Regions from separate parts of the Gordonia sp. NPDC003424 genome, predicted to be linked through region 1. Evidence: predicted binding sites of a transcription regulator. Region 1 holds the regulator's gene; each other region holds the start of a gene.
What was found. Region 1 encodes LexA, which represses DNA repair genes until DNA is damaged. Its sites were predicted from a motif close to CGAACANNTGTTCG; they were not measured.

Region 1 (2,203 bases):
CGACGGATGGCCTGCCCCTCGTCGGCGACACGCGAGTCGATGACCTTGGTGTCTTCGTTCTTGCAAAACGGGCAGCGCATGCCACCGAGGATACCGGTCATGTCCTCAGCGATAGGCGGGTGCGACCAGCGCCTGACCCACATGCAGCCCGGCGCCGGACAGATCGTTGCGCTCGACGATGGCGTCGATCACCGCCTGCGCCGGTACGTCGGGCGCGACGCGCTCGGCGATGGAGGTCAGCGAGTCGCCCTGACGCACGTGCACGACCTCGGTGCCGATCGGCTCGGGTGTGACCGACGCCGCGTAGTCGGAGCCGATGATCGCGATGACCCAGACGAGGACGGCGAGACCCACGCCCACCAGGAGCGCCGCGGCGGCCAGCCGTCGGCGCAGGTAGACGCTGCTCGTGCCGGTGGTGCGGCCGCCGGCTGGTGTCGCGCAGCGCGTCCCCCGCACCCGCGCGCGCGACGGCCGGGCCACCGACGGCCGGGCCACCGGCGGTCGGCGATCGGCCTGCCGCCGGTCGGCGGGGCGGGTGAGGTCGGTGACGGCACGGTCGGCGCGCGCGGACCGCGTACCCGGCCGGACGGAGGTGTCGGGTTCGGGGACGTCCGAGCGGGGTGTGTGGGTGAGGGGTGTGCGGGTGAGAGTCGCGGTGGCCATGGTGTCTGTCCTTCTGCGGTCGGTGCTTGCGGGTCGCGCTGCCATCGATCACGTGTTCGATGAAACGTATGTTCGATTTCTAGCACGGGCCACCGACAAAGTCGCGCGAAGTTGCAAAACACCTCGAACACATGTTTGAACATGTCCGAGGATTGGGCTACTGTCGGCGCTGAAGGACCCAGACGACCAGCATTTTTCGGTGCTCGAGTCACCCAACCGACAGGAGGACCCACCGATGAGCGAGAAGGCCGGCGGGCCGGACACCCCCGACACCGCCACCGACACCGCCACCGACCCGCACGCCGCCGAGGCATCCCTGACCGCGCGCCAGCGCGGCGTGCTCGAATACATCCGCCAGTCGGTCCGCGAACGCGGATACCCACCGAGCATCCGGGAGATCGGGGACGCCGTCGGGCTGACCTCGACGTCGTCGGTGGCCCATCAGTTGCGCACGCTGGAGCGCAAGGGCCTCCTCAAGCGCGACCACAACCGGCCCCGGGCGGTGAACATCTCCGACGGCGATCCCACCAATCCGCCCGGCGGCTCCGCGGCCGGCGACGACACCTCGCTACCGACCCCCGCGTTCGTGCCGGTGCTCGGCCGGATCGCGGCAGGCGGACCGATCCTCGCCGAAGAGGCCGTCGAGGACGTGTTCCCGCTACCCCGCGAACTCGTCGGTGAGGGGTCCCTCTTCCTGCTGAAGGTCGTGGGTGAATCCATGATCGACGCCGCGATCTGCGACGGCGACTGGGTCGTGGTGCGTCAGCAGAACGTCGCCGACAACGGCGACATCGTCGCGGCGATGATCGACGGCGAGGCCACCGTGAAGACGTTCAAGCGGCGCAATGGTCACATCTGGCTGATGCCGCACAACGCGCTGTTCGAACCGATCCCCGGTGACGACGCCGCCATCCTCGGCAAGGTCGTCACCGTCATGCGGCGCGTCTGACCGGCACCGCTCAGCCGTCGAGCGCGGCAGTGGCCGCGGCTCGTGCGGCCACCGGGTCCGCGGTCGCCAGCACCGCTTCGGCGGCGGCGCGACACTGCGCCAGGGTCACGCCGGCCAACCGCGCACCGACCGCTGCCGCGGCCGCCGGCGCCGACGAGAGCGAGGTGACGCCCAGGCCCACCAACACGCACGCGAGCAGTGGGTCCGCGGCCGCCTCACCACACACACCGACCGTCTTGCCGGTCGCCTCCCCGGCTTGCCCGACGCTGTGGATCAGGTGCAGTGCGGCCGGTTGCCAGGGGTCGGTCAAACCGGCCAGTTCCGGGGACATCCGGTCGGCGGCCATCGTGTACTGCGTGAGGTCGTTGGTGCCGATCGACACGAAATCCACCTCGGCCAGGATCGCCGACGCCAGGACGGCCGCGGCGGGAACCTCCACCATCACGCCCGCGACCAGTCCGCGTCGGCGTACCTCACCGGCGAACTCGGCGGCCTCGGCGGCCGATGCGATCATCGGGGCCATGACCCACGCCGCGTTCCCGCTCGCTTCGGCGGCGGCGGCGATGGCGTCGAGCTGATGGGCACGGATCT
Region 2 (2,203 bases), on a different contig from region 1:
GGCGGTGCCGCCGCCGAAAGTGAGCATCAGTGCACTCGCATCCCGATCCGCCGACGAGGTGTCGTCGACGATGCGCGCGTCGACGTCGCGGATGGTGAGCCCATCGGTGGTGGCCGCGTCGGCCGGCAGGGCGAGCAGGATGATCGATTGCACGCTGCTGCGCAGCAGATTCGCGAACGCGCCGTTGAGGCCGGGCAGGTTGATGCCGACGACACTGATCTCGGTGAGCCACAACTTGTTTGCCAGATCGAGGCGGATCACCTCGACGGTGGGCGAGAACCGGTCGGTGACCACATCGGCGACGATGCGCAGCGATCCGGTCGACCCGCCCGGGCCCAGGGTGACCCGGATGTCGATGGGGTCGGTTGCTGCAGCGGGGAGTCCCGGCGGGCGGTCGAAGGAGACGGTCGCGTCGAAGCCGATCCCGGGCGGGACCGGAATGCCGAGCGGGCCGAGGATTGCGTTGAGGAGAAAGTCGTCGGTGTCGAAGATGACGCGCAGGATGTCCTCGTAGGTCTGCTCGGACAGTTCCATCACCACGTCGTAGCCGTGGGTGAGTTGCCCGGCCATTTCAGTTCACCGTCCCGCGATCGGTGAGACCGGTGATCCGAATGCGTGGCGTCGTCGTCAGCAGCTGGCCGTTGGGAAGCAGGAAGGTGATGGGCTGACGGACCTTGGCGAGGTCGGCCAGCCCCTTGGAGCGCTTGAGCTGATGGGCGAGGATCGGTGGCACCTCGATCTTCAGTTCGGCCAGCGCGGCACGCGGGTCGGCGATGAAGCGGTCGGAGAAAGCGGTGTCGTGCAGTGCTGCTTCGATCCGGTCGCGGTGGTCGCCGAGGGCCTTGAACTCCTCCTGAAGACGGGGACTCAACTGGCTGATCACCGAGTCAGGGTCGGGCTCTGGTTGAGGTGTGTCGTCGAGTGGTGTGCCGGGGACCTCGGAGGCTCGATCGCGGGGGTCATCGTCATCGAAATCTTTGCCTGAGCAGCACATCGTAGGGGCCTTTCGCGCAAAGGGAGTTGGGAGACACGCACTAGCAGAGTGCGTCGCGGCTCGGCGTTTTGCGCGGGTAGAGCTGTACGCGGATGGTCGTCGGGTGGCTACTCACGGCCCCCGGATCTACTCGGGTCGGAGGGGCCGCCCAACAACCCCGACCGCCGAACACTTGCCCCTGGCCAGCGCATACGGTAGACTTTCGAACATCAGTTCGAGTAACTTGGGGAGGAGGCTCGATGACCAGCGACACCGCTAGTGAGGTTGAGATCGTCGGGCTCTACCGCGAACTCGACGACCTGTTGGATCGGATCGCCGCGGTCGATGCCACTCCCGCCTCGTATGACGAGGTCGTGGCGGTCGCCGAGGTGCATGAACGCTCCGCGCGACGCATGAGCTACTTCGGGTTGCAGCGGATCTTGGAGTGTTCAGACCGCAACGTCGTCGCCGAGGAAGGCTATCGGTCGCTGGCCGATTTCATGGCCGACCGGCTGCGGATCACCGACAGCGGCCGTCGTCGTAAGCAGATGGCGGCGCTGCTGGCCCTGCATTCGGTCACCGGGGAGAAACTCGATCCGCAGTGCCCGACCCTGGCCGACGCATACGCCGAGGGGGCGATCGGTGTCGAGCACGCGGTCACCGTCATCGGAGTGTTGGACAAACTCCCCGTGAAGGTGGATGCCGAGCAGCGTGCGGCGGCAGAGAATCTGATGGCTGACTACGCGCGGGTGCACACGCCGAAGGAGTTGACTGTGCTCGGTGCGCGGCTGCTCGCCCACCTCGATCCCGACGGTGCGCTGACCGACGATCAAGATCGGGCGCGGCGCCGGAGCCTGCACCTGTCCAAGCCCGATGCCCAGTTGATGAGCACCCTGGAAGGGCTGCTCGATCCGGTCACCCGTGCGCTATTGGATGTGGTCCTCGACGCCTGGGCGGCCCCCGGGATGAACAACCCGGCAGACGAATCCTCGCCGACGGGCAGCAAGGACGACGCCGACCCCGAGGTGTTGAAGAAGGCTGCGGAGAATGACCACCGCACCCCGGGGCAACGCAACCACGATGCCCTGCACGCCCTGCTCAAAGCGGTCGCCGATGGTGGCCTGTTGGGTACGTCGCATCGGGGGTTGCCGCCGCATCTGATCATCACCATCTCCGAGGCCGAGCTCCGCGAACGCGCCGGGGTCGGCACCACCGCCAGTGGGGCTTTGT
Region 3 (2,203 bases), on a different contig from region 1:
CTTCTTGGTCTTGACGATCTGCTGCAGATCCCTGGCGGTGTTCTCGTAGTCGAGGCTGCCGGCGAACGGCGGGTTGGCCAACACCATCGAATAGGCCCCCGCGTCACCAGTGTTGGCCTCCGCCAGCGAATCCCGGTAACGGATGTCGGGATGCTCCACGCCGTGTAGCAGCATGTTCATCGACCCGATACGCAGCATGGTGGTGTCGAAGTCGAAACCGTGGAACATCTCATTGTGAAAGTGCTTGGCACCCTTGCCTGAGTTGATCTCGGCCGCATGATTGTCGCGCATGTACTCGGTCGCGGCGACCAGGAACCCGCAGGTGCCCGAAGCGGGATCGACTATGGTGTCGCCCGGTTCCGGTGCCATCATCTCGACCATCAGCTTGATGATGTGCCGCGGTGTACGGAACTGGCCGTTCTGGCCGGCGCTGGCGATCTTGGCGAGCATGTACTCGTAGATGTCGCCTTTGGTGTCGAGGTCATCCATCTTAATGTTGTCGAGGAGGTCGACGACCTTCACCAGCAGTGCCGGGCCGGGAATGGCTAGACGAGCGTCCTTCATAAAGTGCGCGTAGGTGGAATCCTCGTCGCGCATCGTCTGGATGAACGGGAACACCTGCTTGTCGACGATCTCGAACATCTCATCAGCAGAGCGATTCTTGAACACCGACCATCGCAACTCTTCCCGCTCCACCGGAAACGGGTTGTCCACGATCGGCTTCTTGGTGAGGTTTGCTCTGTTGAGCGCACGAGTCTGCTCGTCGTCGAGCCGCTTGATGAACAGCAAGTAGGTGATCTGTTCCATCACCGAGAGCGGGTTGGCGATCCCGCCCGACCAGAATGCGTCCCAGACCGCGTCGACCTTGCTCTTCTGCTCACCGGTAATCACTGATCGCACTCCATCACAGTCGCTGACGAACCCCGAACAGAACTGTATAGGGACGGTGTCCACGTCAACCCAGACATTGGTCGCCGACCGACGTCGTCCACATCTTCGTTGGGGAACGTGCAGGTAAATACCCATATTCGCCCTTGTGTTCGAACATATGTTCGAGTACAATGAGAGGTATGAGCATTTCGGGGGAACTCACCACAATCAGCGATGCCATCGGAGAACTACGCCCGCCAGACGACATCTCTGGGGCGCGAGACGTTCGACGCGATGCGCGCGGTGTTGACGCTGCTGAATCTGGCGCACCATCTCGCGACCGACCTGGCCGGGCACCTCGAGCGGCTCGGCGTCGCGACATCCCAGGGACGCAAGACCCGGGAGTTGTTGATCGTGATGGGGTTCGCGCCGGCGGTCGCAAGTCGACTGCTGCGGATCGCAGCTGCCGCAGAGTCACTGCCCACGCTGGTCGCGCACGCCGCCGACGGAGCCGTCTCGGGAGAGCATGTCGACGCAATTGTCAGAGGCGTCAACCACATTGCGCAGCGCTCGGCCGAGCCGGTCGACGACGAAGATCGCTACCACCAGGTCACCGACCTGCTCGGTCACTTCTTCTCTGGTGCGACTCCCGCGGAGATCAACGACCGGGCGCGTGCACTCGGCAATCAGATGGCCGCCGAGACCGAGGGTGGGTTGCCCGCGGCCGAAGATCGGTCCATCAACGAGCTCACGCACACGACGACCAGCGACGGCCGGCTGCAGGTGCGGGCCGACCTCGACTCTGAGGTCGGCGAGAAGTTCCGCGCCGCCATAGATGAACTCGCCGCGCCCAGGCCGGAACCCGATGGGTCGGCCGACGTCCGGTCGACTGAACGCAGGCAGGCCGATGCGCTGGAGGCCCTGCTCGACATCGCCGCCCGCGGCGGGGAAACAGCCTCAGCACCACGCACGCAACTGCTGGTGACAGCCCCCTTCGACACACCCGATCTGGGCACGCTGGAGCACATGGGATCGATCACCAAGGCCTCGCTGGAACGCATCTCCTGCGACTGTGAAGTTACCGTCATGATCGTCGATGGCGAGAAGGTGCCGCTGGACATCGCGGAGAACAAGCGGCTGTTCTCTGGGCCTCAACGCAAGGCGCTGTACGTGCGCGACCAGTGCTGCATCAAGTGCGGCGCACCCGCCGGCCGCACGCACGGCCACCACATCCTCCATTGGTCGCAGGGCGGTGAGACCTCCTTGTCCAACGGCTGTCTGTTGTGCCCGTCGTGTCATACCGATGTGCACCACAACGGGTGGGATGTCGTCA
Region 4 (2,203 bases), on a different contig from region 1:
TCCAGGCCGGGCGGCCGGCATCAGGTCCGTCGGTGACGATGTGGGTCGACCACTGGCCCGGCTTGTCGCCGACCATCCGATTGTGGGTCGGGCACGCGGCAGCCAGATCCTGGATGTCGGTGAGCCCGCCGTCGACCCAGTCTTGTTCGGCGTGATGCGCTTCGGTGCGGGTGAACGGCTGACTACAACCCGGGCAGGTGCAGGTGGCGCCGTCACGGGCCAGCAGCATCATCCGCTGGGCCTGGCTGGCGAACCGGTTGGCCCGCCCCAGATACAACGGTTGGGCGGTGTGGTCGGCAAACACCGCCAGATGCTCCTGCGCCTCGGCGGCCAGTTCGATCACATCCGCGATCGGCAGGAGAGCCCCACCGGCGGTGGTCGCCACCCCGGCGCGCTCGCGCAGTTCGGTTTCGCTGATGGTGATGATCAGGTGTGGCGGCAGCCCGCGGTGACTCTTGCCGAGTAGCCCACCGTCGGCGACCGCCTGCAACAGCGCGTGCAGCGCGTCGTGGTTGCGTTGCCCCGGCGTGCGGAGGTCCCGCTCGGCTGCCTGCTTCAGGGCCTCGGGATCGGCATCGTCCTTGCTTCCCGTGGGTGATGCATCGTCGTCGGGGTGGTTCATGCCGGGCGCCGCCCACGCGTCGAGCACCACGTCCAACAGGGCGCGGGTGACCGGATCCAACTGACCTTCGAGGGCACTCATGAGTTGGGCGTCCTGCTTGGACAGGTGCAGGCTGCGTCGCCGCGCCCGATCCTTCTCGTCGTTCAGGGCGCCATCGGGATCGAGATGGGCCAGCAGCCGCGCGCCGAGGGTGGTCAACTCTTTCGGGGTGTGCACCCGCGCGTAGTCGGCCATCAACTTTTCCGCCGCGGCTCGTTGCTCGGCGTCGAGCGTCGTGGGCAGCTTGTCGAGGGTGGTGATCACCGTGACCGCGTGATCGACACCGATCGCACCCTCGGCGTACGCCTCCGCCAGGGTCGGGCACTGCGGATCGAGCAACTCCCCCGACAGTGCGTGCAACGACAGCAGGGCCGCCATCTGCTTGCGACGTCGGCCGGGGTCGGTGATCCGCAACCGGTCCACCATGAAATCACTGAGGGAGCGGTAGCCTTCCTCGGCGACGATGTTGCGGTCCGAACACTCCAGCAGCCGCTGCAACCCGTAGAAGCTCATCCGCCGCGCGGAGCGTTCATGGGTGTCGGCGACTGCCACGATCTCGTCGGAGGAGGCCGGGGTGGAGTCGACGGCGGCGATCCGATCGAGCAGGTCGTCGAGTTCGCGGTAGAGCCCGACGATCTCCGCGACGTTGCCGCCGGTGGTGGTGTCGCCGGTCATCGAGCCCCCTCTCGATCTATTCGAACTGATGTTCGATAGTCTATCGGATGCGCTGGTCAGAGGCAAGGGGCAAGCAGGACCAGAATGCACCTTCGCGGCGGGGCCTCGTGCGCGGTCGGTCGGTTCCAGTGCGGCGAGGAACCCTCTGCGGCGTCCACATCGATGACCCCACAGCCCGGCAACCCCGACCAACTCGTGAACAGCACACCTAGCATGAGGTCATGACCCCTGCCCAGCTCCGCGCGTTCGTCGCGATCGTGCGGACGGGTTCGGTCAAGCAGGCCGCTGCCGAACTCGAACTCACCGAACAGGCGGTGTCGATGCATGTGGCGGCACTCCGCAAGAGTCTCGGCGACCAACTGTTCGGCCGGACACGATCGGGGCTCGCCTTCACGCCGGGCGGACTGCGGCTCGCGGCGCGCGCCGTGGAGATCTTGGGCCTCCAAGATCAGACCATCAGCGAGGTCGGGGCCGCCGCCGAAGGACGACGCACGATCCGGCTCGCGTCGTCGAGCCTGTTCGCCGAGCACGCGGCGAGCGGGCTGATCGACCTGTTCACCAAGCGCGCGAACGATCTCGAGGTCGAGCTGAGCGTGCAGTCACCGGACCGGTTCGCCTCGCTCCTCACGTCCCGCGCGGTGGACGTCGCGATCGGGCCGGCACCGCTCGACGCTGAGGTGACCGATAGCGGCCGCACTCTGACGATCAAGGACTTCCTCACCTATGACGTGGAGGCGCTGGCCGCACCCACTCATCCGTTCACACAACGACGGGCCAGCCCGGAGGAACTCGCCTGCGCGACATGGAATCTCGGACCGTCGGCAGCCGTCGTCCACGATGCCATCCCCGCGATGGTCAGGCGACTCG

Region 2: ACWDTI_RS13045 (DUF222 domain-containing protein) is a predicted target of LexA. The motif match lies at 1,198-1,211, and genes of this name have one in related genera.
Region 3: ACWDTI_RS01585 (DUF222 domain-containing protein) is a predicted target of LexA. The motif match lies at 1,042-1,055, and genes of this name have one in related genera.
Region 4: ACWDTI_RS23705 (DUF222 domain-containing protein) is a predicted target of LexA. The motif match lies at 1,358-1,371, and genes of this name have one in related genera.

Annotation. Positions count from the first base shown of each region.
Region 1 covers NZ_JBSFQJ010000019.1:103,806-106,008, forward strand. The annotation lists gene nrdR (transcriptional regulator NrdR) at 1-80, opposite strand, end outside; gene ACWDTI_RS22455 (LysM peptidoglycan-binding domain-containing protein) at 106-663, opposite strand; gene lexA (transcriptional repressor LexA) at 899-1,612, shown strand; gene ACWDTI_RS22465 (phosphoenolpyruvate--protein phosphotransferase) at 1,623-2,203, opposite strand, start outside.
Region 2 covers NZ_JBSFQJ010000007.1:206,942-209,144, reverse strand. The annotation lists gene ACWDTI_RS13055 (hypothetical protein) at 1-570, opposite strand, end outside; gene ACWDTI_RS13050 (hypothetical protein) at 572-883, opposite strand; gene ACWDTI_RS13045 (DUF222 domain-containing protein) at 1,234-2,203, shown strand, end outside.
Region 3 covers NZ_JBSFQJ010000001.1:351,322-353,524, forward strand. The annotation lists gene ACWDTI_RS01580 (type I restriction-modification system subunit M) at 1-891, opposite strand, end outside; gene ACWDTI_RS01585 (DUF222 domain-containing protein) at 1,105-2,203, shown strand, end outside.
Region 4 covers NZ_JBSFQJ010000022.1:47,560-49,762, forward strand. The annotation lists gene ACWDTI_RS23705 (DUF222 domain-containing protein) at 1-1,336, opposite strand, end outside; gene ACWDTI_RS23710 (LysR family transcriptional regulator) at 1,558-2,203, shown strand, end outside.